One region of the Streptomyces sp. 4N124 genome, then DNA from elsewhere that is predicted to be linked to it. Evidence: riboswitches for the same ligand, from Rfam matches in the RefSeq annotation. Region 1 holds a riboswitch; each other region holds the start of a gene.
The links. Region 1 has a riboswitch for cobalamin ahead of ACTWQO_RS07255 (ribonucleoside-diphosphate reductase subunit alpha). Riboswitches for the same ligand answer to the same signal wherever they lie in the genome.

Region 1 (7,404 bases):
CCTGGTACGCCGAAGGACGCCGCTCGAAGAAGTTGGTGAGTTCCTGAACCCCCTGCAACTCCATGAAGGAGAAGGGGTTCTCGGAGCCGTACACCGGAGCGAAGCCGAGGCGGCTGAGCCGCTGGTCGGCGACGCACTCCAGGTACTGCCGCATCGATTCCGTGTTCATCCCCGGGAGGCCGTCACCACAGAGGTCGCGCGCGAACTGCAGCTCGGCCTCGACGGCCTCCCTCAGCATGTCGGTGACCTGCTGCTCAAGCTGGTCGTCGAAGAGCTCCGGCTCCTCCTTGCGGACCGTGTCGACCACGTCGAACGCGAAGGACATGTGCATCGTCTCGTCGCGGAACACCCAGTTGGTGCCGGTCGCCAGGCCGTGCAGCAGACCCCGGCTGCGGAACCAGTAGACGTACGCGAAGGCCCCGTAGAAGAACAGGCCCTCGATGCACGCGGCGAAGCAGATCAGGTTGAGCAGGAAGCGGCGCCGGTCGGCCTGTGTCTCCAGGCGGTCCAGCTTCTCGACCTCGTTGATCCACTTGAAGCAGAACCCGGCCTTCTCGCGGATGGACGGGATGTTCTCCACGGCGTCGAACGCGGCGGCCCTGTCCTCCGGATCGGGGAGGTAGGTGTCCAGCAGCGTCAGGTAGAACTGGACGTGGACGGCCTCCTCGAAGAGCTGACGGCTCAAGTACAGCCGCGCCTCGGGGGAGTTGATGTGCTTGTACAGCGTCAGCACCAGGTTGTTGGCGACGATCGAGTCACCCGTCGCGAAGAACGCCACCAGGCGGCCGATCAGATGCTGCTCGGCGGGCGTGAGCTTGGCGAGGTCGGTGACGTCCGAGTGGAGGTCGACCTCCTCGACGGTCCAGGTGTTCTTGATGGCGTCCCGGTAGCGCTCGTAGAAGTCGGGGTAGCGCATGGGGCGCAGGGTCAGCTCGAAGCCCGGGTCGAGGAGATGCTGGTTACGGGTGGTCATTACTGGCAGGCCTCGCAGGACTCGGGGTTTTCCAGGGAGCAGGCGACGGCTTCTTCTGCGGCCGCCTGAACGGGGACAGTGGCTTGTGCGGCACGGGCGATCCGGGTCGCCGGGCGCGAGCGCAGGTAGTACGTCGTCTTCAGCCCGGACTTCCAGGCGTACGCGTACATCGAGGAGAGCTTGCCGATGGTCGGCGTCTCCAAGAAGAGGTTCAGGGACTGGGACTGGTCCAGGAACGGGGTCCGGGCGGCGGCCATGTCGATCAGTCCGCGCTGCGGGATCTCCCACGCCGTGCGGTAGAGCCGTCGTACGTCCCCGGGGATCCAGGCGAAGTCCTGCACCGAGCCGTTCGCCTCACGCAGCGCCTCGCGGGTGCGGGCGTCCCAGACGCCGAGCGCCTTCAGCTCCTGCACCAGATAGGAGTTGACCTGGAGGAACTCGCCCGACAGCGTCTCCCGCTTGAACAGGTTGGAGACCTGCGGCTCGATGCACTCGTACACGCCGGCGATGGACGCGATGGTCGCGGTGGGCGCGATGGCCAGGAGCAGCGAGTTGCGCAGGCCGACTTCGGCGATGCGTTCCCGCAGGGCCGCCCAGCGCTCGGGCCAGGTCAGCTCGACGTCGTAGTGGTCGGGGTGCAGGACACCCTTGGCGGTACGGGTCTTCTGCCAGGCGGGGAGGGGCCCGTTGCGCTCGGCGAGGTCGGCGGAGGCCTCGTACGAAGCCAGCATGATGCGCTCGGCGATACGGGTGGACAGGGCCTTGGCCTCGGGTGAGTCGAAGGGCAGGCGCAGCTTGAAGAAGACGTCCTGGAGGCCCATCGCGCCGAGCCCGACGGGGCGCCACTTGGCGTTGGAGCGGCCCGCCTGCTCGGTCGGGTAGAAGTTGATGTCGACGACGCGGTCGAGGAAGGTGACGGCGGTGCGGACCGCCTCGTCCAGCCGCTCCCAGTCGATGTCCCCGTTGTTCACGAACGCGCCGAGGTTGACCGACCCCAGGTTGCACACCGCCGTCTCGCCGTCGTCCGTGACCTCCAGGATCTCCGTGCAGAGGTTGGAGGAGTGGACGACATGGCCGGGCTCGGCGGTCTGGTTGGCGGTGCGGTTGGCGGCGTCCTTGAAGGTCATCCAGCCGTTGCCGGTCTGCGCGAGGGTACGCATCATGCGGCCGTACAGGTCACGGGCCGGGATGGTCTTGCGCGCGAGCCCTGCGGCCTCCGCCTTCCGATACGCGGCGTCGAACTCCTCGCCCCACAGGTCGGCCAGTTCGGGCACGTCGGCGGGGGAGAAGAGGGACCACACCCCGTCCGCGTTCACCCGGCGCATGAACTCGTCCGGGACCCAGTGCGCGAGGTTCAGATTGTGCGTACGGCGGGCGTCCTCACCGGTGTTGTCGCGCAGCTCCAGGAACTCCTCGATGTCGGAGTGCCAGGTCTCCAGGTACACCGCCGCCGCGCCCTTGCGCCGGCCGCCCTGGTTCACGGCGGCGACCGAGGCGTCCAGGGTCTTCAGGAACGGGACGATGCCGTTGGAGTGCCCGTTCGTGCCGCGGATCAGTGAACCGCGGGAGCGGATGCGGGAGTAGGCGATGCCGATGCCGCCCGCGTGCTTCGAGAGACGGGCCACCTGGTGGTAGCGGTCGTAGATGGAGTCCAGCTCGTCCTTGGGGGAGTCGAGGAGGTAGCAGGACGACATCTGGGGGTGCCGGGTGCCGGAGTTGAAGAGGGTGGGGGAGGAGGGGAGGTAGTCCAGGCGGCTCATCAGCGCGTAGAGCGCGGCGACCTCGTCGACGGAGCGGACCGTGTCGTCCTCGGCGAGACCGGCGGCTACGCGCAGCAGGAAGTGCTGGGGCGTCTCGATCACCTTGCGGGTGATCGGGTGCCGGAGGAGGTAGCGGGAGTGGAGCGTGCGGAGGCCGAAGTAGCCGAAGCGGTCGTCGGCCTCACGGTCGATCAGGTGGTCCAGGCGGGCCGTGTACAGCCGTACGAACTCGGCGGTGCGGTCGGCGATGAGGCCCTCGCGGTGACCGACGGCGACCGACTCGGAGAACGACGTGACGCCCTGCGAGGCTGCCTCGGCGGCGATGCTGATCGTCAGGAGACGGGCGGCCAGCCGGGAGTACGCGGGGTCCTCCGAGATGAGGCCGGCCGCGGCATCGGTGGCCAGCTCGCGCAACTCCGACTCGTCCGCCCGGGCCGACTTGCCGCGCAGCGCGGCGGCGGCGACCCGGCCGGGGTCGGCGTCGGGGAGGTCGGCGGTCAGCTCGGTCAGGGTCCGCAGCAGTGCGGTTCCCGGTCCGTCGGTGTCCTGGATCGCTGAGGCCGGTTCGGCTGGCGCGATGGTCACGTGGGGCTCTCCCTCGCTCGGCACGGGGCCTTGCGGAGGGCAGGGGGCAGCACACGAGCGCACATGGCGTCGCGCCCACCGGCCCATTCCACGAGGCCCGGACGTCGGGCGCACCGGCCGAGTGGCCGGGCGCGCTGTCGGCAGGTCCTCGGACTGACTCCCATACGTGTATGAACACGCATGAGTACACCGTTGCGGGACAGTTCCGGATTCGCACCGGATTCCCCTGCGGCGACAGCGAGCATGAGCATACATCTTGTGCCGGGCGGGAGTAGCACCCCCATATGTTGTGTCGCCATCGGCTTCAGAGCGTCAACTCATAAGTGAGGAGAGTGAACTCGGGCTGCTCCGGGATCGGGTTCCAGTCGCGTTCCGGGGCGCGGGTGAAGCCGAGGCGCTCGTAGATGCGGTGGGCGGCGAGCATGGTGCGCTGGGTCGACAGGACGACGGCGGTGCGCTCCGCGGTCCTCGCCCGGTCGACGCAGGCTCGCACGAGGGCTTCTCCGGCGCCTCTGCCGCGGGCCGCCCGGGCTACGGCGAGCATGCGGATCTCCGCCTCTCCGGGGCGGGCGAGTTCGGCCATGGGGCCGGGGGAGGGGACGAAGGTGACTCCGCCCAGGAGTTGGTCGCCCTGTGTGGCCACGAGGACGTCGGCCGCGGCGGCGCGCTTCGCGATGTCTTTCAGTTCGCTCAGGTACGAGTCGCTCTCGCCGAAGGCCAGGAGGCCGTCCTGGAGGTAGGCCTGGGCTGTGATGTCGCCGAGGGTTTCGTATTCGGTGGGTTCTACGGGCCGGATCACTATGTCCATGCAGGTGAGTGTGCATGAAGAGCGGGCCGCCGTAGTGCTTGATTTCGGCGGCCCGCTGCGGGTTCGTCGTGGCTGGTCGCGCAGTTCCCCGCGCCCCTAATGGGGCGCTGCAGCCGCCGTCGCCGGGGGCAGTTCCGTCTTGACTCCCGGGTCGCCTGCCTCGCCCGTGTAGTCCGCCGGGCTTGTCTCGTCCACGCCCTCGGGGGCCTTCATCGCCTTCAGTGCGAAGGTGAGGACGACCGTCACGACCAGGTTGAGGACGAACGCCGTCAGGCCGATGTAGCCGATCTCGCCGATGCCGGGGATCTCCTTGTTGGAGCCGCCGAAGTGGTCCTGGGTCGGGGAGGCGACGCCGTACGCGGCGACTGTGCCGTAGATCATGCCGACCGCCCAGCCGGCGAGCAGGGCCCAGCGGTGGAACCAGCGGGTGAAGAGGCCGCCGACCAGGGCCGGGAAGGTCTGGAGGATCCAGATGCCGCCGAGGAGCTGGAAGTTGATCGCGACCGTCTTGTCCATGGTCAGGACGAAGACCAGCGCGCCCACCTTCACGAGCAGGGACACCAGCTTGGAGACCTTGGTCTCCTGCGCCGGCGTGGCGTCCGGCTTGATGAAGTCCTTGTAGATGTTGCGGGTGAAGAGGTTGGCCGCCGCGATGGACATGATCGCCGCCGGCACCAGCGCGCCGATGCCGATCGCCGCGAAGGCCACACCCGCGAACCAGTCGGGGAACATGGTCTCGAACAGCTGCGGGATCGCCAACTGGCCGTTCTCCACCTTGATTCCTGCCGCGATCGCCATGAAGCCCAGCAGGCCGAGCAGGCCGAGCATCAGCGAGTACAGCGGCAGGATCGTGGAGTTGCGGCGGATGACGTCACGGCTGCGGCTGGAGAGCACGGCCGTCACCGAGTGCGGGTACATGAACAGTGCGAGGGCCGAGCCGAGGGCCAGGGTCGCGTACGTCCACTGGTTCGCGTCACCCGGGACCGTCGCACCGCGTGGCGCGCCCGTCGCCGGGTTGGTCTGGCTGAACGCGGCGCTCGCCTTGGCGAAGATGTCGTCGAAGCCGCCCAGCTTGATCGGGATGTAGATGACCGCGACCGCGATGACGATGTAGATCAGCGCGTCCTTCACGAACGCGATCAGCGCCGGGGCCCGCAGACCCGAGGAGTACGTGTACGCGGCCAGCACGCCGAAGGCGATCAGCAGCGGCAGGTCCTTGATGAACCAGTTGGTGTCCTCGCCGCCGCCGACGCCCATCACGTCCAGCACAGCCTGGATGCCGACCAGTTGGAGCGCTATGTACGGCATCGTGGCGAGGATGCCGGTGACGGCGACCGCCAGCGACAGCGCCTTGGAGTCGAAGCGGCCCCGGACGAAGTCCGACGTGGTGACGTAGCCGTGCTTGTGCGAGACCGACCACAGCCGCGGCAGGAAGACGAACATCATCGGGTAGATGAGGATCGTGTAGGGCACCGCGAAGAAGCCGGCCGCGCCCGCCGCGTAGATCGCCGCCGGTACGGCGACGAAGGTGTACGCCGTGTACAGGTCGCCGCCTAGCAGGAACCAGGTGATCCAGGTGCCGAACGAGCGCCCGCCCAGGCCCCATTCGTCCAGGGTCTGCTCGTTCTCGGCCCTGCGCCAGCGCGAGGCCATGAAGCCCATGACCGTGACGGCCACGAAGAAGAGGATGAAGACGGCGAGTGCGACGCCGTTCACGCCGTCCTTCACTTTCCGGCACCCCCCTTGCGTGCCTGCTGGTCACGCTGCCACAGCTTGTACGCGACCATCGTCAGCACGGTGGAGATGACCACCCAGGCCATCTGGTACCAGTAGAAGAACGGGATGCCGATGAAGGCCGGGTCCTCCTTCGCGTACGAACCCACCCACAACATCGCCACGAAGGGCGCGAATAGGCAGAGCGCGATGACGACCCTGGCGGGTGTCACCGTCCCTCTGTTCACTTCCGATGTTTGTGACATCCCGCGGCTCCGTCCCCTCACTGATCACCTGTGTAACGCGCAGGCAATCTAGGTCACGGTGTCGCGAAAGCGGAAGTCCCCGTCCGCATTCCGGGCGCGATCCTCACCAGACGTCCCCACCAGGCATTCTCAGCAGCAGCGGAAACCCTGCCGCGGATCCTCCTCCTGCCGGTCCGTACGCATCCGCTCGAAGTCACGCCGGGACGGCACCTCGGCCTGAGGGTGGTCCTTTCGTATGTGCGCGACATACCGGTCGTACGCCGACTCGTCGGTCAACTCCCGCACGTACCAGCGCACACCCCTAAGAGCCCGTGCCACTGCCGACCGCATCGCGCTCCTCCTCCTTCTCCTCCCGGGTCGGGATCAGCCCGGCCGGGGCGACGAGCTTGGACTCGACGTACGGTGCCTCGCTCAGCGTGGACAGGGCCGGGCGGCGGACATGACGGACGCAGACGCGGGTCGCGTCGACGATCACGACGACGATCAGGATCGCCAGGATCGCGGTGAGGACGCCGTCCACCGTGGAGTTGGTGACCACGGTGCGCATGTCGTCCATGGACTTGGCGGGCGCCAGCACCTCGCCCCGGTCGATGGCGTCCTGGAACACCTGGCGCTGCTTGAAGAAGCCGACCTTCGGATCGGACGAGAACACCTTCTGCCAGCTGGCGGTCAGCGTGACCGTCGCGTCCCAGGCGAGCGGAACCCCGGTGATCCAGGCCCACTTGAGACGCCCGGACTTCACCAGCAGGGTCGTGCAGACGGCCAGGGCGACGGCGGCCAGCAGCTGGTTGGAGATGCCGAAGATCGGGAAGAGCTGGTTGATTCCGCCGAGGGGTTCATGGACGCCGACCCACAGGAAGTAGCCCCACAGCCCGCACACGATGCCGCTGGTGATGACCAGGCCGGGCTTCCAGCTGATGTTCTTGAACGGCCGGTAGATGTTGCCGAGGGTGTCCTGGAGCATGAAGCGGCCCACGCGCGTGCCGGCGTCCAGCGCGGTCAGGATGAACAGCGCCTCGAACATGATCGCGAAGTGATACCAGAAGGCCTTGAGGCCCCCGCCGGTCACCTCGGAGAAGATCTGCGAGACCCCGACGGCGAGCGTGGGTGCGCCGCCGGTGCGGGACAGCAGCGTCGACTCCTCCACGTCCTGGGCCGCCTTGGCGAGTTCGGCGGGGGTGATCTGGTAGCCCCAACTGCCCACCACCTGCGAGGCGTTCTCCACGGTCGTGCCGATGACGCCGGACGGCGCGTTCATCGCGAAGTACAGGCCCGGGTCGATGATGCTCGCCGCCACCA
Region 2 (7,404 bases), on a different contig from region 1:
ACGACACCGGGGACCCTGCGCCCGGTGCGCAGGACCTCGCCGCTGTCATGCGTCGGCCGCAGCCGTCCGGCTCCGAGAACCGCGGCGTGACCGTGCGCCCGCCGGCCGCGGACGCTCCCGCCGGACGCGCACCGGGCGACGGACCGGACGTCACCCCGCCGCAGACCGACAGGCTCCGCTATCTCGACGCCGCGACCCGGCAGATCGCCCGCGGCATGAACCTCGACGAGACGCTGTACGAGCTGTGCCGCGCGGCCGTCCCGGCGTTCGCCGACACGGCGTTCGTCCACCTGTACGCTCCCCTGCCGGTCGGCGACGAGATCGGCGCGGCCCCCAAGATCCTGCGGCTGCACACCGTGGACCATGCTTCCCTTCGGGTCCCCGCCGGCCAGGGCGCCGAGTCACCCGCGCCGAGCGCGCACCCCCTCCAGGCGGCCGAGGTCGTACACCCGGCCGCCACCGGACTGCTCGCCAAGCTGCTGCAGGACGGACGGCCGGTGTTCGGCAACGACCCGGGCGTCGCCTCGGCGGCGGCCGAGTTGCTCGGGAGGGTGCACATACCCTGGTCGACACCCCCCGGGCGACGGCTGATCATCGCCCCGCTGCACGGCCGCAACCACGCCCTGGGCAGCGTCGTCCTGATCCGCGGACGCGACCGGCCCGACTTCACCGGCGACGACCTGCTGGTGGCCTCCCAGCTCGCCACCCACACCGCCCTCGGGCTGGACAAGGCGATGCTGTACGAGCGTGAGGCATCCGTCGCGGACACGTTGCAGCGCACGATGCTCCCGCCGTCGCTGCCGGAGCCGCCCGGGGTCCGGCTGGCCAGCCGCTATCTGCCGGCCTCGCGGACCGCGCAGGTCGGCGGGGACTGGTACGACGCGATCCCACTGCCCGGCAACCGCGTGGCCCTGGTGATCGGCGATGTGATGGGCCACTCCATGACCTCGGCCGCGATCATGGGCCAGCTGCGGACCAGCGTGCAGACCCTGGCCGGGCTCGATCTGCCGCCGGACGAGGTGCTGCACCACCTCGACGAGCAGGCGGGGCGCTTGGGCAGCGAGCACACGGCGACTTGTCTGTACGCGTTGTACGACCCCGTACTGCACCGGCTGATCGTGTCCAGCGCCGGCCACCTGCCGCCGGTGCTGCTGCGTCCCGACGGCACCGTGGAGGTGCTGAACGTCCCGCCCGGAGCGCCGATCGGTGTCGGCAGCGGCGGATTCGAGTCCGTCGAGACACACGCGCCGACCGGGGCGACGCTGCTGCTGTACACCGACGGCCTGGTCGAGTCCCGCGACTCGGACGTCATGACCGGCGTGGAGCGGCTGTGCGGCCGGCTGCGCGCGACCGGCCCGAAATCCGCGCCGCCGACCCTGGAAGACCTGTGCGACCAGGCGCTCGGCACCCTGGGCGCCGGTGGCCGGGACGACGACATCGCGCTGCTCGCGGCCCGGTTCGAGGGCATCCTGCCGGAGACCGTCGCCTACTGGTACATGGCTCCGCGCCCGCAGACCGCGCGCCAGGCCCGCCGGCTGACCCGCAGGACCCTGCACGGCTGGGACCTCGACGACCTGCTGGAGTCCACCGAGCTGATGGTCAGCGAGGTGGTGGCCAACGCCGTGCGCTTCGCCTCCCGCCCGATCACCCTGCGGCTGCTCTGCACGGACGTGCTGCGCTGCGAGGTCGGCGACGACTCACCCGCGGTGCCGAGGATGCGGCACGCCCGGCTCAGCGACGAGGGCGGGCGCGGGCTGTTCCTGGTCGACCAGCTGGCAGAGCGCTGGGGAGCAACTCGGGTGAGTACGGGCAAGGTTGTGTGGTTCGAGCAGCAACTGCCTCCCGCGGGTTAAGCTGGCCGACGCAGCTGGTTCGCCCCGTCAGCCAGGCGGGATGCGTCGCAAGAGGGAACCCGGTGAAATTCCGGGACTGCCCCGCAGCGGTGAACGGGAACGACCGCCGTCATACGCACTGGGTCCATGAAACGGCCCTGGGAAGCGACGGCCAGTAGATGTCTCCTCGTACGACGACGAGACGTGCCCGTGAGTCCGAAGACCTGCCAACTGCCCGTGCGCGAACCACTCGTGCGCGGACATCCCGGTGACCTCGAGGGCGGGTCGGCGTACCACCGAGCGAACGGCCAGTGGCCGTTGCCGTCCGGTTGGTCACCCTTCGCGTTCTCGTCCCGTCTCCGGGATCTCAGGGATTCATCTCGCGAAGGAGATCTCCGTGACAGGCAAGCCCGCAGCCGCGGCAGCACGGGCCACCGTGTACGGCTACCCCCGCCAGGGACAGCACCGGCAACTGAAGAAGGCGATCGAGGGCTACTGGAAGGGCCGCGTCACCGCCGACGCCCTCCGCGCCACCGCCGCCGAACTGCGCAGCGGCAACTGGCGGCAACTGGCCGGGGCCGGCATCCACGAGGTGCCGACCGGTGACTTCTCGTACTACGACCACGTCCTCGACACCACCGTCATGGTCGGCGCGATCCCCGAGCGGCACCGGCCCGCAGTCGAAGCGGACGCCCTGGACGGCTACTTCGCCATGGCGCGCGGCACCCAGGACGTGGCGCCGCTGGAGATGACGAAGTGGTTCGACACCAACTACCACTACCTGGTGCCGGAGTTGGGCCCGGACACGGTGTTCACCGCGAACTCCGCCAAGCAGGTCACCGAGCTGAAGGAAGCCCTCGCCCTCGGACTGACGGCGGCCCGACCGGTCCTGGTCGGCCCCGTCACCTACCTCCTGCTCGCCAAGCCCGCACCCGGCGTGGCCGCCGACTTCGACCCGATCACCCTCCTCGACCGGCTGCTGCCGGTGTACGCCGAGGTCCTCGCCGACCTGCGCGCCGCCGGCGCCGAGTGGGTGCCGCTGGACGAGCCCGCCCTCATCCAGGACCGCACCCCGGCCGAACTGGGCGCCGCCGAGCGGGCGTACCGGGATCTCGGCGCCCTCACCGGCCGGCCGAGGCTGCTGGTCGCCTCGTACTTCGACCGGCTCGGCGATGCGCTGCCGGTGCTGGCCAAGGCCCCGGTCGACGGGCTCGCGCTGGACTTCACCGAGGCCGCCGCCGCCAACCTGGACGACCTCGCCGCGGTCGGCGGGCTGCCCGGCAAGCGGCTGGTCGCCGGCGTGGTCAACGGCCGCAACATCTGGGTCAACGACCTGTCGGCGTCGCTCGCCACGCTCGGCACCCTGCTGGGCCTGGCCGATCGGGTCGACGTCGCGGCCTCCTGCTCCCTGCTGCACGTCCCCCTCGACACGGCGGCCGAGCGGGACATCGAGCCGCAGATCCTGCGCTGGCTCGCCTTCGCCCGGCAGAAGACCGCCGAGATCGTCACCCTCGCCGAGGGCCTCGCCCACGGCACCGACGCGATCACCGCCGAACTCGCCGCCAACCGCGCCGACCTGGCCTCCCGCGCCCACTCCCCCATCACCCGCGACCCGGCCGTACGGGACCGCGCCACGGCCGTCACCGCGGCCGACGCCCGCCGCTCCCAGCCGTACGCCGAGCGGGCCGCCGCCCAGCGGGCCCACCTCGGCCTGCCGCCACTGCCGACCACCACCATCGGCTCGTTCCCGCAGACCGGCGAACTGCGCACGGCACGCGCGCACTTGAAAGCGGGCCGGATCGACACGGCCGGCTACGAGGAGCGGATCAGGGCGGAGATCCAGGAGGTGATCTCCTTCCAGGAGAAGACCGGGCTTGACGTCCTGGTGCACGGCGAGCCCGAACGCAACGACATGGTCCAGTACTTCGCCGAGCAGCTCACCGGCTACCTCGCCACCCAGCACGGCTGGGTCCAGTCCTACGGCACCCGCTACGTCCGCCCGCCGATCCTGGCCGGCGACATCTCCCGTCCCGAGCCGATGACGGTGCGCTGGACGACGTATGCCCAGTCCCTCACCTCGCGCCCCGTCAAGGGCATGCTCACCGGCCCGGTCACCATGCTCGCCTGGTCCTTCGTCCGCGACGACCAGCCGCTCGGCGAGACGGCCCGACAGGTCGCGCTGGCGCTTCGCGACGAGGTGAACGACCTTGAGGCGGCGGGCACTTCGGTGATCCAGGTCGACGAACCGGCCCTGCGCGAGACCCTGCCGCTGCGCGCCGCCGACCACCGCGCCTACCTGGCCTGGGCCACGGAGGCGTTCCGCCTCACCACCAGCGGCGTGCGCCCGGACACGCAGATCCACACCCACATGTGCTATGCCGAGTTCGGCGACATCGTCCAGGCCATCGACGACCTCGACGCGGACGTCATCAGCCTGGAGGCGGCCCGCTCCCATATGCAGGTCGCCCGCGAACTCGCCGGCCACGGCTATCCGCGCGAGGCCGGACCCGGCGTGTACGACATCCACTCCCCGCGCGTGCCGAGCGCCGAGGAGGCGGCCGAACTCCTGCGCACCGGCCTGAAGGCGATCCCCGCCGACCGGCTGTGGGTCAACCCCGACTGCGGCCTGAAGACCCGCGCCTGGCCGGAGACCCGTGCCTCGCTGGAGAACCTGGTCGCCGCGGCCCACACGGTCCGCGCCGAACTGCCCACGCCCTGACGACCTGCCTCCCACCGGCCGGGGCCGCACCGCGCGCCCCGGCCGGGTTCAGCGCACGACCCCGCAGCAGAGGTGAATGCGCATATCGGGACGAATGGATTTCGCTACAAGTTCCGAAATTATTCGTGACGGGTGCGCCACTTGGCCGAAATGCGCGCTCCATACCTTCCTGGAATCGCACCTCTGCCCTCAGTGCCTTCAGGAGACAGGAGCCCCCGCGTGCCCCATTCCCTGCGCCGCGGCGCCCTTCGGCTGACCGCCGGTATAGCGCTCATCTGCACCTTCGCCCTTGCGGGCTGCGGGCGCGGCGGTGACACCGCCGCGACGGGCACCGCCGAGCCCGTCGACGACTCTCCGGCCACCGGCAGCGTCGATGTCTGGGCCGCCCAGGGCGACGCCGATGTGCTCGAGAAGGTCATCGAGCCCTTCAAGGCCGACAACCCCGACGTCAAGGTCAATTTCACGCTGATCCCGAACGGCGAGTACTACACCAAGCTCCAGTCGGCGGTCGCGGCGGGCAAGGGACCCGATGTCGCCCAGTTCTTCCCCGAGTCGCAGGCGCAGTTCCTCGACCCGTCGATCCTGCGGCCCGTGCCGGACGGACTCGTCGACAAGGGCAGCTTCTTCAAGAGTCTCTGGGACGCCGGTGTCGCGAAGAACGTGGCCTATACGGTCCCCTGGTACGCCTACACCTACGCGCTCGTCTACCGCTCCGACCTCGCCGACAAGGCGGGCGTGAAGGCGCCGACGACATGGACGGACACGGTTCCCTTCCTGAAGGCGATGCAGGACGCCGGCGCGGTACGTGGCCTCGGGGCCGACATCGGCTGGGACAACTTCAACGGCCAGGACGTCGCGATGTACGCCTGGCAGGCCGGCGGCTCGCTGTTCTCCTCCGACGGCAAGTGGACCCTGGACACACCGGAGATGGCCGAGGCGATCAAGTACAACGCGTCGTTCTTCACCTCGGGCGCCGCCGACACCAGCACGCCCACCTTCCTGGACGCCCAGCCGTACTTCACCTCCGGCAAGACCGCTTCGATGATCACGGGCCCTTGGGTCATCGGCCAGCTCGACAAGGCCGCGGGCAACGACGGCTGGACGGCGTCCCACGTCGCCACCGCGCCCCTGCCGGCCGGGGACTCGAGCGGCGCCTCCTTCTCCGCCGGGGGCAGTTGGGGCGTACTCGCCGACAGCGACAACGCGGACACGTCCTGGAAGTTCGTCCGCCACCTCGCGGAGCCGAGCACCCAGGTCGCGCAGTACAAGGCATACAGCTCGCTGCCGGCCGTCATCTCCGCCTGGGACGACCCGGCCATCGCGGACCAGCCGCTGCTGGACGCCTTCTTCACGCAGATGAAGAACACCCGGGCGTTCCCCCAGGTGACCACCTGGCAGCAGGTAGCGACCCGGCTGGGCAAGGAGATCGAGGCCGTGGCCAAGGGCACGGAGAGCGCGGAGAAGGCCGCCGCGAACGTGCAGGCGTACGCCGAGAGCGTCGGCACCGGTGCGGAGTGATCCACGGATGACCACCGGCATCGTCAACGTGCGCCGCCGCCGGGGCGGCGGCGCCCGGCGAACGGCTGTCGCCTGGCTGTTCCTGGCACCGTTCACCGTCGTCTTCCTGCTCTACACGGCGCTCCCCACCGTCGCCGCGCTCGGGTTCAGCCTCACCGATCTGCGGGGCACGGATCTGCGGCATCCGTTCGCGGTCGACTTCACGGGTGTGGAGAACTATCTCCGGCTGTTCCGGGACCAGAGTTTCCTGCGGGACCTCGTGAACACCGCCGTCTTCGTGGCCGTCGGCGTGCCGCTGACCATGGGGACCGGGTTCGCGCTGGCCCTGGCGCTGAATTCCGGCATCCGGCGACTGCGCGGAGTGTTCCGCACGGTCTTCTTCGCACCGGTCGTCACCAACGTCGTGGCGGTCGCCCTGATCTGGCAGTACGCCTTCAACGACGGCGGCACCGTCAACAAGGTGCTCGGCGCCGTCGGCTTCGCCGGACCGAACTGGCTGGACGACCCGAACCTGGCCATGCCCGTGGTCATCCTGCTGGGCATCTGGCGCAACTTCGGCATCGCGATGGTGCTGTTCCTCGCCGGTCTGCAGGCGATTCCCCGAGACGTGTACGAGGCCGCCGCGCTCGACGGGGCGGGCCGGTGGCGGCAGTTGAGGCACATCACCCTGCCACTGCTGCTGCCCACCCTCCTGCTGGTCTCGGTGCTGCTGACCGTCTTCTTCCTCCAGGTGTTCGACGAGCCGTATCTGCTCACGGACGGCGGCCCGCTCGGTTCCACCGAGTCCGTGGCGCTGTACACCTACCACCAGTTCGGGGCGGGGGAGTTGGGGATGTCGTCCGCCGCGTCCTTCGTGATGCTCGTGCTCGTGGCCGTGGTGAGTCTAGTCCAGTTCCGACTGCTGAGGTCCCGCACATGACCGCCGTCGCCGCGTTCGAAGACGCTCACCTGACCACCGGCCGGATCGCCGTGCGCCGTCGGTCCGTCTCCCGGCCGCTGCTGTACGGCGCGCTGGTGCTGTGCGCGCTGCTCACGATGCTGCCGTTCCTCTGGGTGATCAGCGGCTCGCTGCGCAGTCTCGACGAGATCCGCTCCGACCCCGGCGCCTGGCTCCCCCACGACGTCACCTTCGACAACTTCGTACGGCTGTTCAGCACCGAAGGTTTCGGCCGGTTCATGGTCAACAGCATCGTGGTCGCGGCCCTCGTGGTGGCCGGCAACATCGTGACGGCCTCGGCCGCCGGCTACGCGCTCGCCAAGCTCGACTTCGCGGGCAGGCGGATCGCGTTCGGCGCGGTCATGGCGGCACTGATGGTTCCGCTCACCGCGGTGTTC
Region 3 (7,404 bases), on a different contig from region 1:
ACCCTGAAGATCACCAGCTCGAACAACGTACGGCTGACCCGCAACCACTTCCGGCTGACGGAGGGGGAGTCCTCGCTGAAGTGGGTGATCATCCAGGGTGAGAACAGCCACCACAACCGGATCGATCACAACCTGTTCGAGGAGAAGCACCAGCCCGGGAACTTCATCACCATCGACGGATCCGAGAGCCAGCAGTCACAGCACGACCGTATCGACCACAACCACTTCCGTGACATCGGCCCCCGCGTGGAGAACGAGATGGAGGCCATCCGGGTCGGCGAGAGCAGCCTCTCCGAGTCGAGCGGATTCACCGTCGTCGAGTCGAACCTCTTCGAGAGGTGCGACGGCGACCCGGAGATCGTCTCCGTCAAGAGCAACGACAACATCGTCCGCCACAACACCTTCCGCGCCTCACAGGGCGTCCTGTCCCAACGGCACGGAAACCGCGGCGCGTTCTACGGCAACTTCTTCTTCGGGGAGGGCAAGGCGGGAACCGGCGGGATCCGCATCTACGGCCAGGACCACAAGATCTACAACAACTACTTCGAGGGCCTGACCGGCACCGGTTTCGACGCCGCGCTGCAGATCGACGGCGGTGACGTGGACACCTCGGGCGCGCTGAACGCACACTGGCGCGTCTACCGGGCGACCGTCGTGAACAACACCTTCGTGAACAACGTGTCGAACATCGAGATCGGCGCCAACTACAACCTCGCCCCGGTCGACTCGGTCATCGCCGACAACGTCGTCACGGGCAGCCGGGGCAAGCTGCTCAACGAGGTCAAGAAGCCCGTGGGCATGACCTACGCCGGGAACATCGCGTGGCCGACCGGATCGGCGACCGTCGGCGTGTCCGTACCCTCCGACTCCGTCAGGGCAGTTGACCCGCTGCTCGCCTCCGACGGATCGCTCTACCGGATCGGTGCGGGCAGCCCGGCGATCGACGCCGGCACCGGCGGCCACGCCTTCGTGACCGACGACATGGACGGCCAGGCCCGAGTCGGCACCATCGACGCCGGCGCCGACGAACGGTCGTCGTCCACGGTTACGCGAACCCCGCTCACCGCGACGGACGTAGGCCCAGGCGCCGCGTAAGACGCGCAAAAGCACCGGTGGCGGGTAAAACCCCGCCACCGGTCGCGCCCCGATAGGGGCGCGGGGAACTGCGCGACAAGCCACGACGGCGCCGCAGCCGCGCAACGACCTATCGCGGCACCCCCGCGGAGCGCTGGGGGAGGTGGACCTCTGTGCCGTCGTCCGTGTAGACCAGCGCGGCATAGGCGCTGACGCGATCGGGCACGATCCCCGCGTCGGCGCTGACCGTTCGTCCCGTACGCCCGTCGACGACGAAACCTCCGTCCTTGCCCTTGGCGTAGAACCGATCCTTGAACTCGGCTTCCACGGTGGCGTTCCACTTGCCCGGGCCGTCCCCCGCCGCCCGGCGCCACAAGACCTTGCCGGCCTGGTCCACCGCGAGCGCGCCGTCCTGCTTCGAGGAGCACAGCAGGACCGTGCCGCCGTCGCCGTGCAGGCAGCTCATGCCCTTGGTCAGCCCGGCCCGCTTGGACAGGACGAAGTCGCCGGTCGCGATCTCGATCAGCCGCGCCTGCTTGCTGTCGTCGTCGAGTTTGGCCAAGGGCGTGTCGTTCGACTTGACCGCCCAGGTGGCTCCGGCGGGCAGCCCCTTGACCCACAGGTCACGGCCGCTGGACGCGGCGACACCGGCCACCGAGTACTGCTCGTCCGGCTCTTCGCGGAACCCCAGAACGGCGTCGCCGTATCCGGCGACCGTCCAGAAGTCCGCACGCTGCCACAGCATTTGGGGCTGCTTGGCGTCCAGGGAGACCGCGAAACTGCCTGTCGTGTAGTCGTCCTCCGTCCAGGTGACGCTCACCACGCCGTCCCCGGGCTCGACCACGAGCGCGCCGAGCTTGCCGGCCGGGTCACCGTAGATGTCCACGGGCAGCCGCCAGATCGGCTTGCCGTTGTCCGCCCGGGCGGCGATCACCTCGAACCCATCCTGCGCCGAACCGCTGCCCTGCTTGGCGAGCTTGACCGGCACGGCGGCGACCACAGCCGGTACACCGCCGATCTCCACCGGCACAGGGAACGACACGCGGCTACGTATCATCTCGGCCTGCTTCTTGCTCATATCGCCTGGCGCCGGCAGATCGTACGTGGGCGTGTTCTTGGTCTTGATGTCGGTGACGGCCTTGCCCGTGGCCAGGTTGTACATCGTCAGGCCGGACGCGTGCGTGAGCCAGGCCGCACGCCCGTACAGGCTGAGGGGAGGGAAGCCCTTCGGGCCCGTCGGCAGGACATGCGCCGCCTTGCTGTCGAACGCCAAGGGCGCCGCAGCCCGTGGATCGCCGCTGAGGTCGAGGGCCTTCCGGGTGGGCGAGCCGGAGGCCTCCGGACTGTCGCCGTCCCCGGACGAGCCTGAGGTGCACGCGGCCAACAGAGCCACTGCAGCCAGAGCGACGACACCTGCACGTACCGGACTTCGACTTCTCATCCGACTCTCCGCGTTCCGTGACCTGTACTGCTGACGGGCGCAGATTCGACCACGGGCGAGCCGGGACCGGTCCCGGCCTCCGGGTCAGGGCGTCGTCGTCCGCAGGTACTCCCCGAGGCGGGCGATCGCGGACGGGTTCCGCGGACTCTCCACCAGGTCGACGTAGTCGAGGGTGAAGATCCGCTTGTGCTTGATGGCGGAGACATTCCGCAGCGGGGCGTAGGACAGCAGGAACTTCTTCTTCTGCTCCGCGCTCACGTCCCCGTAGTCGCAGATCACGATCACGTCGGGGTTGCGTTCCACCACGGTCTCCCAGCCGACCGTCGTCCAGGAGTCCTTGAGGTCGTGCATCACGTTGCTGCCGCCGGCCTCGCTGATGATCTGGTCGGGCGCGGCGTAGCGGCCGGAGGTGAAGGGCTGGTCCTCGCCGCTGTCGTAGAGGAAGACCTTGGGGGAATCGGACGGAGCCTTGGCCTTCACCTCCGCCACCTCGCGTTTGAAGCCGGAGATCAGCGCCGCCGCCCGCTTCTCCACGCCGAACAGCTTGCCCAGGTTGGTGAGGTCCTCGTACAGCGCGTCCAGCGGCGGCATGATGCCCCGCGAGGTCTCCGTACGGCCGTTGCGGCAGGACTCGGTGAGGATGTACGAGGAGATGCCGAGCTTGCGCAGGGCGTCCGGGGTGAAGTCGCTGTCCTCGCGGAAGCCGTAGTTCCAGCCGGCGAAGACCCAGTCGGCGCGGGCGTCGAGGACGTTCTCCTTGGTGAGCTGGTCCTTCGACAGCCACTTCACCTTGTCGTAGCCGTCCTTCCACGGCACCGCGTCCAGGTCTCCCTTGTCGTCGGGCATCGCGAACCCGGCCATCCGGTCCTCCAGGCCGAGCGCGAACATCAGCTCGGTGATCCCGACATCGTTGGTGACGACCCGCTCCGGGACCCTGTGGTATGTCACATTGCGCCCGCAGTTGGTGAGGGTGACGGACGCCGCGGCCTTCGAGTCCGGCGAGGGCTCGACCTCGGCACCGCAGCCCGTGGCGAGGGCGGCGAGGCAGAGAGTGGCGGCAACAACGGGCTTACGCATGCGGGGAGTTCCTTAATCCGACGGCGGGAGAAGGTCGAAGAGCAACTGCACGGCACCCGTCTCCGGATGCCGGACGGGATGCGCGCGCACGCCGAACACCTCGGCGAGCAGGTCCGGGCGCAGGACGTCGTGCGGCGGCCCGGCTGCGACGATCCGGCCCGCCGAGACGACGTACAGCAGATCGCAGTGCGCGGCGGCCAGGTTGAGGTCGTGCAGCGCGGCCAGCACCGTCAGGCCGCTTGCCCGGACCAGGGACAGCACGTCCAACTGGTGGGCGATGTCGAGGTGGTTGGTCGGTTCGTCAAGGACCAGCACCTGGGGGCGCTGGGCCAACGCCCGTGCGATGAGCACGCGTTGCCGCTCCCCGCCCGACAGGGCCAGGAAGCCACGGTCGGCCAGATGGTCCACGCCGGTGGACCGCATCGCCTCCGCGCAGATCGCCCGGTCCTCGGCCGCCGTACGGTCCCGGTGCGGCAGCCGCCCCATCCCGACCACCTCGGCGACGGTGAAGTCGAACTCCGAGGACGACTCCTGCGGCAGCGCGGCGAGGCGCCGCGCGGCGGCGCGAGGATCCAGCGTGTGTACGTCGTCCCCGTCCAGCCGTACGACCCCGGCAGCCGGCCGCAGCGCCCGGTACACGCACCTCAGCAGCGTCGACTTCCCGCTCCCATTGGGCCCGACGAGCCCCACGAACGCCCCGCTGTCCACGGTGAGCTTGATCTCGTCGACGAGCCGCTTCCCGGCCGCCTCGACCGTCACGCCCTCCACATCGAGCCGCATCAGCGCCCCCCGAACGCATAGCCGCCGCGCCGCATCAGCAGCAGGAAGGCCGGGACGCCGACCACCGCAGTGATCACCCCGACCGGCAATTCCGCGGGCGCCAGCAGCAGCCGGGACAGCACATCCGCCCACACCAGCAGTACGGCCCCGGCGAGCGGCGCGACGGCCAGCACCCGCCGGTGATCAGCGCCCACCAGCATCCGTACGACATGCGGCACCATCAGCCCGACGAACCCGATCGCCCCGCTGACCGCCACCACGGTCCCGGTCACAGCCGCCGTGACGAGGAACAACTCCCGCCGCAACCGCCCGGGCTGCACGCCCAGCGTCGCCGACGTCTCGTCCCCCATCGCCAGCGCGTTCAGGGCCTCCGCCCGCCACCGCAGCCACACCCACCCGGCGACGACGGTCACGGCGGCGATCGGCACCCGTGGCCACGTCGCCCCGCCCAGACTCCCCAGCAGCCACATCATCGCCGACCGGGCCGCCTCGCCCCTGGCCGCGCCGAACACCATCACGGTGGTCAGCGCCTCGAAGCCGTACGCCAGCGCCGTCCCGGTCAGGATCAGCCGCAGCGGCGTCAGCCCGTGCGTCGCGGAACGGGCGACGGCGTACACGATCGCCATCGCGACCAGCGCCGAGCAGAACGCCGACACCGACAGCGCCCACACCCCGAGCCCCGCGAACGCCCCGAGCAGGATGACCGCGTTGGCCCCCACAGCGGCACCGGACGAGATCCCCAGCACGAACGGATCGGCCAGCGCATTGCGCACCATCGCCTGCACGGCCACCCCGACCGTCGCGAGCCCCGCCCCCACGACTGCGGCGAGCACGACACGCGGCAGCCGGATCTCCCAGACGATCGTGTACGACGCCACGTCCGCGGCGTGGATGGTTCCGCCGGTGAACCCGGCCCCGAGGAAACGGATGACGTCGCCCCAGCCGACTCCGGCGGCCCCCAGCCCGACGCCGGCGACAAGGGAGACGAGGAGCAGGATCGCGAGGGCAGCAACCAACAGCGGCACAGGTGTTCGGCCTGGAGAGGGGCGCACGCTCGGCGGTCCTTCGCCTCGGCTCGCAGTCCTCGGCGAGCGGTCAATGGGCTGGCAAACCGCCTGCGGGTAATCGGGCTTGCGCGTCGGCCCCAGGGGGCCACGCACACACCGTTGCGGGTCAGCGCCGGACTCTCACCGGACTTCCCCCGCAGGAGGCTCGGGGAGACTAGCAGGCGCGGATGAAAGCCGCCCAGGCGGTGGCGCCGAGGAGGATGACGGGGCCGTCGGCGACTTTGCTGTCGCGGACCGGTACGACGCCGGGGATTTCGTCGCCAACCTCGACGCAGTCGCCGCCTTGGCCGTTGCTGTAGCTGCTCTTGCGCCAGTGGGCGTTGCTCAGGTCGTACTCGCGCATCGTCTGAAGTCCTCAGCCGCCGATTCGAGCAGGGCCAGGGACGCCGACGGCGACAGTGCGGCGCCCCTGAGCAGATCGTATGTGCGCTGGGTGCGCTTCACCATGGCCGGGTCGTCGATGAGCGTTCCCGAATACTCCGTCTCTGTATAGGCGACCGGCGGTGCGTCCTCGAACTCCATGAGCTTCAGGGACCCGCCCATCGACGCATGCGCTCCAGCCGCGAACGGCACAACAGTCACCCACACCTTGCGCTCGCGCATCAGTGCCGCGATGTGCTCCAGTTGCTTGGCCATGGCCTCCGGGCCGCCCACCGGGCTGCGCAGCACGCCCTCATGCAGGATCACCCAATACTCCGGCCTTGTAGCGTCCTTGAGGATGTGCTGGCGCTCCAGGCGGGCCGTAACTTTCTCCTCCACGTACTCGTCGGTGACGAACGGGTTGGCCGCGATGGTGACCGCCCGCGCGTAGGCGGCCGTCTGCAACAGGCCCGGCACCACAGTGGGCGCGAACTCCGCAATCTTCGTTGCCGTCCGTTCCAGTTCCACGACGGCCGCAAAGTAATCGGCATACCGTTTGTCGTCGATGAGCTTCCGCCACGCCCGCTCGAAAATACCGTCGGTTTGCAGTACCTCATCAATCCGCTGGGCGATATCCAACTGCGGCTTTCGAATCGCCTGCTCGAACTGCCCGATATAGGCGCCCGAGACGAAGACGCGCGCCCCCAACTCGACCTGAGTGAGCCCCCTGTCCTCCCGGTGCCGCTTCAGTTCCGTGCCGAAGAACTCCCATGCCGCCTGACGTGAACCGTTGGCCACAGTTCAACCCCCTTGTACTGCCCCGCACTTGTAGAGCACAGACTCCTGCCGAGTGTAGATGTGGTGCGCCACCCTTGAGTTGCGAAGCGTAAAACCCGAAAAGGGAGGGGAACCACGTGAAGGCACAGCACTCGGCGCTCTGCGTCGAAGAGGCGGAGGAAGCAGTGAAGGAATTGCGGGCAGCATTGAAAAACGCAGGAATCATTCTGCCGTCCCTGCGGATCGACCCGGCAAGTCTCGCGCGGGAGGCGCCCTGTCCGCTCGTCGAATTGGGCCGCTGTTCCGTGGAGGCCGCGCAGCGACTCACGGCGGTTCTGCGGTGAGGCCGCCGGTCGGGTCGTATGTCGTGGACACCCGCAACGGGAGGCTCGGCATCGTCATGGGGCATGAGGGGCCCTATGTCCAGCTGAGACCGTACGGCGGCGGCAGGGAGTGGGACGCGGAGCCGGGCGCGGTGCGCCGGGCCACCCCGGCCGAGCGGCTCAGCGCGGCGACGGCGTACGCCAACGCCCGCAGTCGGGGTGAGGTGCCTTGACGGCGTGAATTAGGGTGCACCGCCATGGCGATATGGGACCGGCTCAAGCCGAAGGCGGAGCGCAAGTACCCCGTTCCGCTCACCATGCATCAGTTGTGGATGGTCTCGCTGAGCGCGCCGGTGAGCCGGGACCGGGACGCCTCGCGGACGACTCTGTATCCGTTCAAGCGGATCGAAGACGACAGAGCCCGGCGGTGGCTGGCCGACCAGTGGGAGATCACCTCGCGCGAGCAACTGGTCGGCCGGCTCGGCGGGCTGGCGCGTACCGGATA
Region 4 (7,404 bases), on a different contig from region 1:
GCCGAGGAGCGGGGTGGCGCCGGGGGCGGGGAGGAGGGCGATCTGGTCGGCGTACTGGACGACTCGCTCCAGGCGGTGTTCGGCCATGAGGACGGTCGTGCCGAGGTCGTGGACCAGGCGTTGCAGGACCGCGAGGACTTCCTCGGCGGCTGCCGGGTCTAGGGCGGAGGTCGGTTCGTCCAGGACGAGGACCTTTGGGTGGGGGGTGAGGACCGAGCCGATGGCGACGCGTTGCTGCTGGCCGCCGGAGAGGGTGGAGATGGGGCGGTCGCGGAGGTCGGCGAGGCCCAGCAGGTCCAGGGTTTCCTCGACCCGGCGGCGCATCACGTCCGGGGCCAGGCCCAACGACTCCATGCCGTAGGCGAGTTCGTCCTCGACGATGTCCGTCAAGAAGTGGGAGAGGGGATCCTGGCCAACCGTGCCGACCACGTCGGCGAGTTCGCGCGGCTTGTGGGTGCGGGTGTCGCGGCCGGCCACCGTGACCCGGCCGCGCAGGGTGCCGCCGGTGAAGTGCGGGACGAGGCCGCTGACCGTGCCGAGGACGGTCGACTTGCCGACGCCGGACGGGCCGACGAGCAGGACCAGTTCGCCCTCGGGGACCTCGAAGTCGACGCCCGTGACGGTGGGTTCGGCCGCTCCGTCGTACGTCACGGAGACATCGTCGAAGCGGATCATGGATTTTCCTTTGGAGCGGGGACCAGGAAAGCGGGGAGCAGGGCGAGGAGTACGGCTGCCGCGGGCCAGAGGGGGAGGGTGGGGGCGACCAGGGGGACGAGGCCCGGGTGGAGTGCGGCCGGGTCATGGGTCCCGGCGAGGGTGAGGGCCGCGGCCACGGCCACGCCGGATGCGGTGACCAGCCAGGCCTGCGCGCCCCACGGGTCCGGGCGGTAGCGGGTGCGCGGGGAGCGGCGGCCACCGAGGTGGAGTCCGGCGAGGGCCGCGGCGACTCCGGCGAGCAGCACCGGGAGGCCGTATGTGCCGCCTTCGGCGGTGAGGAGTCCGTACGTTCCCGCGCAGACGCCGAGCAGGCCGCCGAGGGTGAGGGCGGTGGTCGTACGGCGGACGGCGGGCGGGACGTCGGCGGTACGGCCGTAGCCGCGGGCGTCCATCGCGGCGGCGAGGGCGACGGAGCGTTCCAACGCGCCCTCCAGGACGGGGAGTCCGACGGTGGCGAGGCCCCGGATGCCCCTGTCGGGGCGGCCACGCAGACGGCGGGCGGCGCGGCGGCGCTGGACGTCGGCGATGAGGTTCGGCGCGAAGGTGAGGGCTACGACCACTGCGACGCCCATCTCGTACAGCGCGCCCGGGAGGGACTTGAGGAGACGGGACGGGTTGGCGAGGGCGTTCGCCGCGCCCACGCAGATGAGGAGCGTGGCGAGGCGCAGGCCGTCGTAGAGGGCGGCGAGGAGGGACTCCGCCGTGACCTTTCCGCCCAGGCGGATGCCCTGTGCCCAGTCCGGGAGGGGGATTTCGGGGAGGGTGAGGAGGGTGTGCGTGCCGGGGATGGGGGAGCCGAGGGCGATCGCGAAGAGGAGGCGGATGGCTATGACGGCGAGGGCGAGTTTGACGAAGGCGGTGTAGGAGCGGGCGGTGGGGGTGTTGGCGCGGCAGGTGGCTACGACGTAGGCGGATGTGGCGATGAGGAGGGTGAGGAGGAGGGGGTTGGTGGTGCGGGTGGCGGCGGTGCCGAGGGAGAGGGACCAGAGCCACCAGGCGCCGGGGTGGAGTTGGGGGCGGGGTCGGTGGCGGGGGGTGGGTTCGCTTACCGGCGCTGGCCGGGTGCCGCCTGCGCCCACCCGTGCCGCCCCAGCGGCACGACTGCCCGCAGGCTCCGCAGATTGGCGACTAGCCATTCCGGCGCCGCCTTGCTTGCCACACCGCCGCTGCGCCCAGCAAGGCCACCACCCCCGCGCCCGCCAGCAGTCCCACCGACGGACCGCCGTCCTTCTTGCCCTCTGCCTTGCCCTCTGTCTCTGTCGGTTTCGAGGTGCTGTTGTTCTCCCTCGTCACCGGCTCCCCGCACCCCGTCTTCGGATAGCCCGCGATGGCGCAGAGGAGGGCGTTGGTGTTGTAGCGGAGGGGTTTGGCGACCGTGGCCAGGGCCTCGGCGGTGGTGGCGTCGGGGGAGACCACCGCGCAAGCCCTACGGGGCTGTGGTGGGGTTTCTCGTCGGGGCGCGTCCGTCGCCGTACCGAAGTCGAGGACCAGGGCGATCCGCTTCTTGCCGTCCTTCGGTGGGGTGTTGGCGCAGATCGAGGCGAAGTCGGCGGTGCCGCGGGGCTTGGTCGCGTCTGCCGAGTCCTCGCTCACGGCGAAGCGGAAGCCCTGGACGTCGCCGTCGGAGGGGACTGCGGTGGACGGGCCCTGCGTGGCGTACGTCCACGTGTTTCCGTCCCGGTCCCAGAACGACCAGTAGCGGTAGCCGACGGCTTGCGCCTGCCCGGTGCCCAGGGCCAGGACGAGCAACGTCAGCAGCAGGGCCGCGGCACGGCGGAGCCTCACCGCTGCTGCCTCTTGGTGCGGCCGCTGAGCAGGAAGCCGATGCCGATACCGGCGACGAGACCGACGCCGACGATCCACCAGACGTTGGAGGAGGAGTCGTCGTCGCTCTCCTCGGCGGGCGCGGCGGCCTGGTCGGTGGTCTGCGGGGCCGGGCCCGTCGCGTTGAGCTGCTTGACCAGGTCCGTGCCGCCGAAGTCGCGGGGGTCGGTGCCTGTGGCGTGGGCGGCGAGGATCAGCTGGGCGTAGGCGGCGGGGCCGTTCTGCTTGGCCCAGGCCGCGGAGTTCTGCTTGAGCCAGGTCAGCGGCTTCTGCGCCGCCTTCGGGCCGCCCGTCACGGCGAGGGCGACGACCGCGTCCGCGGTGTTGCCGTAGTCGGGCTGGTCCTCGGCGCCGGCGAGCGCGGACTTCAGGTAGCCGTCCTTGCGTACCGTCTCGGCCAGGTAGGACGCGCCGTTGGCGGCGGCCTGGTCCGGGGTGGGTCGGGTGGCGTCGGCGCAGGTGAGGTCCGTGTCGGCGGCGGTCTTCGCCGACTCCATGCTCATGCCCTTCATGCCGACCACGGCCGCCGCCGTCGCATCCGCGTTGGCGGTCAGCTTGCCCTTCTTGTCCGGCTGGTAGGCGAAGGCGCCGCCGTCGGCGCACGGCAGGGCCAGCTCGCGCAGGGCGTCGTAGGGCGACTTGCCGCCGGTCACCGCGGTATCGGGGTCCTGGCCGGTGGCGTTGAGGGCGCCGATGGCGACGGAGGTCGAGTTGGCGTCGCTGGGTCCGCCGGGGGTGTAGCCCCAGCCGCCGTCCTTGTTCTGCACGGACTTCAGCCACTGCGCCGCCTTCACGGCGACGTCCATGTGATCGCCGTCACCGGCCAGGGACAGGGCCTGGGCCGCGGCGGCCGTGCTGTTGGTGTCGACCATGACCTTGGCGTCACAGGCCTTGGCGGGCTCGGCGCGGAAGGCCGCGAACGCCCCGTTCTCGCACTGCTGCCCGAGCAGCCAGTCGATGGCCTGGGCCGCGGGCTTCACGTCCGACTTGATCTGCGCGATCAGGGCCAGTGACTGGCGCCAGACACCGTCGTACGTCGGGTCGGTGCTGCCGTACAGCCCGTCCGGTACCGCTGCCGACGGGGAGGGGGACGGGGCGGCGACGGCGGGCGTGGCCGCGCCGATCGCGACGAGGGCGGCCAGGACCGCGGCGCTGCGGCGGACGTTCATGATCGGCGGGTGCCTCTCCCTGCAGGGAGCCGGGCAGCACGGGACACCCCGGGCGGCTCGGCTCCGTATACCTCGACGGTGCCGTGCACCGGCCGGTTGCCGGTACACCTGAGCCGGTCACGATCCGCACGGGGCAGTCCGGCTCACCGGCTTTCGACGACCGGTTCACGGTTGCGGGTCAGCGCCGGATTTGCACCGGCTTCCCCCCGTACGGGTGTGATGACGACCTGCCCACTCTACCGGCCCGTACGCGAACGGCTGAGGGGCGGCTGTGCGCCGGGCTAGGTTCGGCGCATGCAGCCACCGGGGAGACTGCTCGGCTCCGGCCGTGACGCCGACGTGTACGAGATCGACGCGGCGTGGGTCCTGCGCCGCAGCCGGCAGGGGTGGGGGAACGCGGCGGCCGAGGGCGCCGTGATGGAGCACGTGCGCGCGTACGGCTACCCGGTCCCGCAGGTGCGCCTGTCCGACTCCTCACGTACCGACCTGGTGATGGAACGCCTGTCGGGCCCGACGATGCTGGAGGCGTGCGTCGCCGGTTCGCTGGGTCCGGAGCAGGCCGGCGCAATCCTCGCCCGCCTCCTCCGCGACCTGCACACCATCCCCGCCCGCCGCTCCGAGACGGCCCGCATCCTCCACCTCGACCTGCACCCCGAGAACGTCATCCTCACCGCCGACGGCCCCCGAGTGATCGACTGGACCAACACGGAGGAGGGCGACCCGGCGCTGGACTGGGCCATCTCGTCGACGATCCTCGCCCAGGTCGCCGTCGCCGACACCCCCCTCGCCGCCCCCGCCACCACCCTGCTCACCGCCCTCCTCACCGACCCCTCCCACCTCACGGAGGACGCCCTGACAGAGGCCCGGCGACGGCGCGCGGCCAACCCGACGATGAGCCTTCGGGAGGTCGAACTCCTCGGCGACGCAGAGGCGTTGATCCGGTCGCTCATGCTCTAGGCGTCGGCCCGGCGAAGGCGAGGAAGAGGGTCCGGGAGGCCAGCAGCCAGGTGCCTTCGGCGGACCTGCGGAAGGCGTCTTCATAGTGGCCGACCTGGACCGGGGGACCCGCCGGTGCCATGCCGCCCTTGTGGCCGTCGATGCGGTGGGTGGTGAAGTACGAGGTTGCGGTCGCCGCGTCCGGGGAGGTCACCGTCACCAGGATGTTGGTCATCATGCGGCGGGACAGTCGGTCGGCGGGGCGGGAGCAGAAGTACTCCCGCAATGCGTCCCGTCCCTCGATCAGCCGCTCGCCCTCCGGCCACTCCCACCTGCCGTCCTCGGTGAACAGGTCGGCGACGGACGACGGTTCACCGAGGTCGAGGCGGTGGACGAAGTCGATGATCAGGCGTTCACAGGCGCGCTCGGCAGCCAGAAGGTCATCCATGGTCATCAACCAAACCTACGCACGCCGGCAGCTCACACCGCCACATACGCCACCGGATCCGTCCCCGTCACCGCCTCCGCCCGTCCCAGCTTCACCAGCCTGCGCAGATGGGCCTCCGCCTCCGACACGGCGATGTTCCTGGAGCCGTACGGGATCTGGTCCCAGGGGCGGTTCCACTCCATGCGTACGGCGAGTTGCCAGGGGGTGAGGGGTTCGGCGAGGAGGGTGAGGAGGCTGGTGAGGCGGTCCTCGTGGTGGGTGAGCAACTCCCGTACGCGGGCGGGTGCGTCGGTGAAGGTGTGCTGGTGGGCGGGGAGGACCTCGGCGGGGGCCAGGCGGCCCACGCGTTCGAGGGAGTCGAGGTAGTCGCCGAGGGGGTCGGTGACGGTGGCGTCGTCGGGATCCTCGTACAGGCCGATGTGCGGGGTGATCTCGGGGAGCAGGTGGTCGCCGGAGAACAGGCGGCCGTGGCCCGGGAGTTGGGAGGGGTGTTCCTCTTCCAGGTGCAGGCATACATGGCCCGGTGTGTGGCCCGGCGTCCAGATCGCGCGCAGGCGGCGGCCGGGGAGGTCGAGGAGTTCGCCGGGGACGATCTCGCGGTCGGGCAGGGCGGGGGAGAGGCCGGGGACGCCGGAGCGGAGGCGTGGGGTGCGCAGGGGCGCGATGTGTTCCTCGGGGGCGCCGACCGCGGTGAGTTTGCCGGTCATGTACGAGGCCCAGCGCCCGGGACCGGTCGAGCGGGCCCGTCGTACGAGTGCCGTGTCCGCCTCGTGCATCGCGATCCACGCACCGGACGCCTCACGGACCTTGGCGGACAGGCCGTGGTGGTCGGGGTGGTGATGCGTGATGACCACGCCGTGAATGCCGGCCGGTGAAGTCCCGCATGCCGCGAGCCCGTCGGCGAGCGTGTCCCACGACGTCGGGTCGTCCCAGCCGGTGTCGATCAGAACCGGTCCGCGGTCGGTGTCGACGACGTACACGAGCGTGTGCCCGAGGGGGTTGTCGGGGATGGGGACCTGGATCGACCGCACGCCACCGCCGTGATCGGACACCTGCGCCATGAGCTCCCCCATCGCCGTCTCCCGGCCACTATAACTAGAACGAGTTCCGAAGGTAGCCCGAGTCATCCGTCCCGGTGGTGTGAGATCCGTGGACTCCTCGGAATGGAACTGGTATCAGTTCTCGTATCTGATGAAGCGTCAGAACCGGCAGAGTCAGCTCGCGGGAGGCAGTCGGCCATGACCGAGCTCGTGGAACACGGACAGCTGTTCATCGGCGGGGAGTTGACCGACCCCCTGGGCAAGGATGTCATCGAGGTGATCTCGCCGCATACGGAAGAGGTCATCGGACGCGTGCCGCACGCGTCGCCGGCCGACGTGGACCGGGCCGTCGCCGCCGCGCGCACCGCGTTCGACGAGGGACCCTGGCCGCGGATGTCGCTGGACGAGCGGATCGCGGTGGTCACCCGGATCAAGGACGCGATCGCCGTACGGCACGAGGAGATCGCCCGCGTGATCTCCTCCGAGAACGGATCGCCGTACTCCTGGAGCGTCCTCGCGCAGGCGCTCGGCGCGATGATGGTGTGGGACGCGGCGATCACGGTCGCGCGGGACTATGTGTACGAGGAGACGCGCACCGGCGTGCTCGGCCGCATCCTCGTGCGCCGCGAGCCCGTCGGGGTCGTCGCGGCCGTCGTCCCCTGGAACGTCCCGCAGTTCGTCGCCGCCGCCAAGCTCGCGCCCGCGCTGCTCACCGGCTGCACGGTCGTCCTCAAGCCGTCGCCCGAGTCGCCGCTGGACGCGTACATCCTCGGCGAGATCGCGAAGGATGCCGGGCTGCCGGAGGGCGTGCTGTCGATCCTGCCGGCCGACCGCGAGGTCAGCGAGTACCTGGTCGGGCATCCCGGCGTCGACAAGGTCGCCTTCACCGGCTCGGTCGCCGCGGGGAAGCGCGTGATGGAGGTCGCCGCGCGCAACCTCACCCGCGTGACGCTGGAGCTGGGCGGCAAGTCGGCGGCCGTCGTGCTGCCGGACGCGGACGTCGAGACAGCGGTCGCCGGGATCGTCCCCGCCGCCTGGATGAACAACGGGCAGGCCTGCGTCGCCCAGAGCCGCATCCTGCTGCCACGCTCCCGCTACGACGAGTTCGCCGAGGCCTTCGCCGCCGCCGCGGGCGCGCTGGTGGTCGGCGACCCGCTGGACACGGCGACCCAGGTCGGCCCGCTGGTGGCAAAGCGCCAGCAGCAGCGCAACCTCGACTACATCCGCATCGGCCAGGAGGAGGGCGCCAAGATCCTCACGGGCGGCGGGC

Region 2: it holds a riboswitch for cobalamin, as region 1 does, so the genes downstream of both, metE (5-methyltetrahydropteroyltriglutamate--homocysteine S-methyltransferase) here and ACTWQO_RS07255 (ribonucleoside-diphosphate reductase subunit alpha) in region 1, are expected to answer to the same signal.
Region 3: it holds a riboswitch for cobalamin, as region 1 does, so the genes downstream of both, ACTWQO_RS38005 (FecCD family ABC transporter permease) here and ACTWQO_RS07255 (ribonucleoside-diphosphate reductase subunit alpha) in region 1, are expected to answer to the same signal.
Region 4: it holds a riboswitch for cobalamin, as region 1 does, so the genes downstream of both, ACTWQO_RS39105 (prenyltransferase/squalene oxidase repeat-containing protein) here and ACTWQO_RS07255 (ribonucleoside-diphosphate reductase subunit alpha) in region 1, are expected to answer to the same signal.

The regions. Positions count from the first base shown of each region.
Region 1 is NZ_JBQQBS010000005.1:178,334-185,737, reverse strand. Features, by position in the region: gene ACTWQO_RS07260 (ribonucleotide-diphosphate reductase subunit beta) at 1-973, opposite strand, end outside; gene ACTWQO_RS07255 (ribonucleoside-diphosphate reductase subunit alpha) at 973-3,318, opposite strand; cobalamin riboswitch at 3,441-3,569, opposite strand; gene ACTWQO_RS07250 (GNAT family N-acetyltransferase) at 3,623-4,126, opposite strand; gene mctP (monocarboxylate uptake permease MctP) at 4,223-5,854, opposite strand; gene ACTWQO_RS07240 (DUF3311 domain-containing protein) at 5,851-6,105, opposite strand; gene ACTWQO_RS07235 (YbdD/YjiX family protein) at 6,235-6,435, opposite strand; gene ACTWQO_RS07230 (carbon starvation CstA family protein) at 6,407-7,404, opposite strand, start outside.
Region 2 is NZ_JBQQBS010000011.1:32,232-39,635, reverse strand. Features, by position in the region: gene ACTWQO_RS13835 (SpoIIE family protein phosphatase) at 1-1,853, shown strand, start outside; cobalamin riboswitch at 1,852-2,078, shown strand; gene metE (5-methyltetrahydropteroyltriglutamate--homocysteine S-methyltransferase) at 2,230-4,551, shown strand; gene ACTWQO_RS13825 (extracellular solute-binding protein) at 4,771-6,069, shown strand; gene ACTWQO_RS13820 (carbohydrate ABC transporter permease) at 6,077-6,988, shown strand; gene ACTWQO_RS13815 (carbohydrate ABC transporter permease) at 6,985-7,404, shown strand, end outside.
Region 3 is NZ_JBQQBS010000055.1:28,619-36,022, forward strand. Features, by position in the region: gene ACTWQO_RS37985 (chondroitinase-B domain-containing protein) at 1-1,095, shown strand, start outside; gene ACTWQO_RS37990 (hypothetical protein) at 1,205-2,467, opposite strand; gene ACTWQO_RS37995 (ABC transporter substrate-binding protein) at 2,600-3,592, opposite strand; gene ACTWQO_RS38000 (ABC transporter ATP-binding protein) at 3,605-4,372, opposite strand; gene ACTWQO_RS38005 (FecCD family ABC transporter permease) at 4,372-5,424, opposite strand; cobalamin riboswitch at 5,472-5,596, opposite strand; gene ACTWQO_RS38010 (DUF397 domain-containing protein) at 5,594-5,782, opposite strand; gene ACTWQO_RS38015 (helix-turn-helix domain-containing protein) at 5,764-6,597, opposite strand; gene ACTWQO_RS38020 (hypothetical protein) at 6,714-6,920, shown strand; gene ACTWQO_RS38025 (hypothetical protein) at 6,917-7,132, shown strand; gene ACTWQO_RS38030 (DUF1266 domain-containing protein) at 7,157-7,404, shown strand, end outside.
Region 4 is NZ_JBQQBS010000058.1:57,715-65,118, forward strand. Features, by position in the region: gene ACTWQO_RS39090 (ABC transporter ATP-binding protein) at 1-675, opposite strand, end outside; gene ACTWQO_RS39095 (energy-coupling factor transporter transmembrane component T) at 672-1,796, opposite strand; gene ACTWQO_RS39100 (SCO2322 family protein) at 1,846-2,502, opposite strand; gene ACTWQO_RS39105 (prenyltransferase/squalene oxidase repeat-containing protein) at 2,499-3,710, opposite strand; cobalamin riboswitch at 3,830-3,956, opposite strand; gene ACTWQO_RS39110 (phosphotransferase) at 4,005-4,667, shown strand; gene ACTWQO_RS39115 (nuclear transport factor 2 family protein) at 4,657-5,100, opposite strand; gene ACTWQO_RS39120 (MBL fold metallo-hydrolase) at 5,127-6,155, opposite strand; gene ACTWQO_RS39125 (aldehyde dehydrogenase) at 6,333-7,404, shown strand, end outside.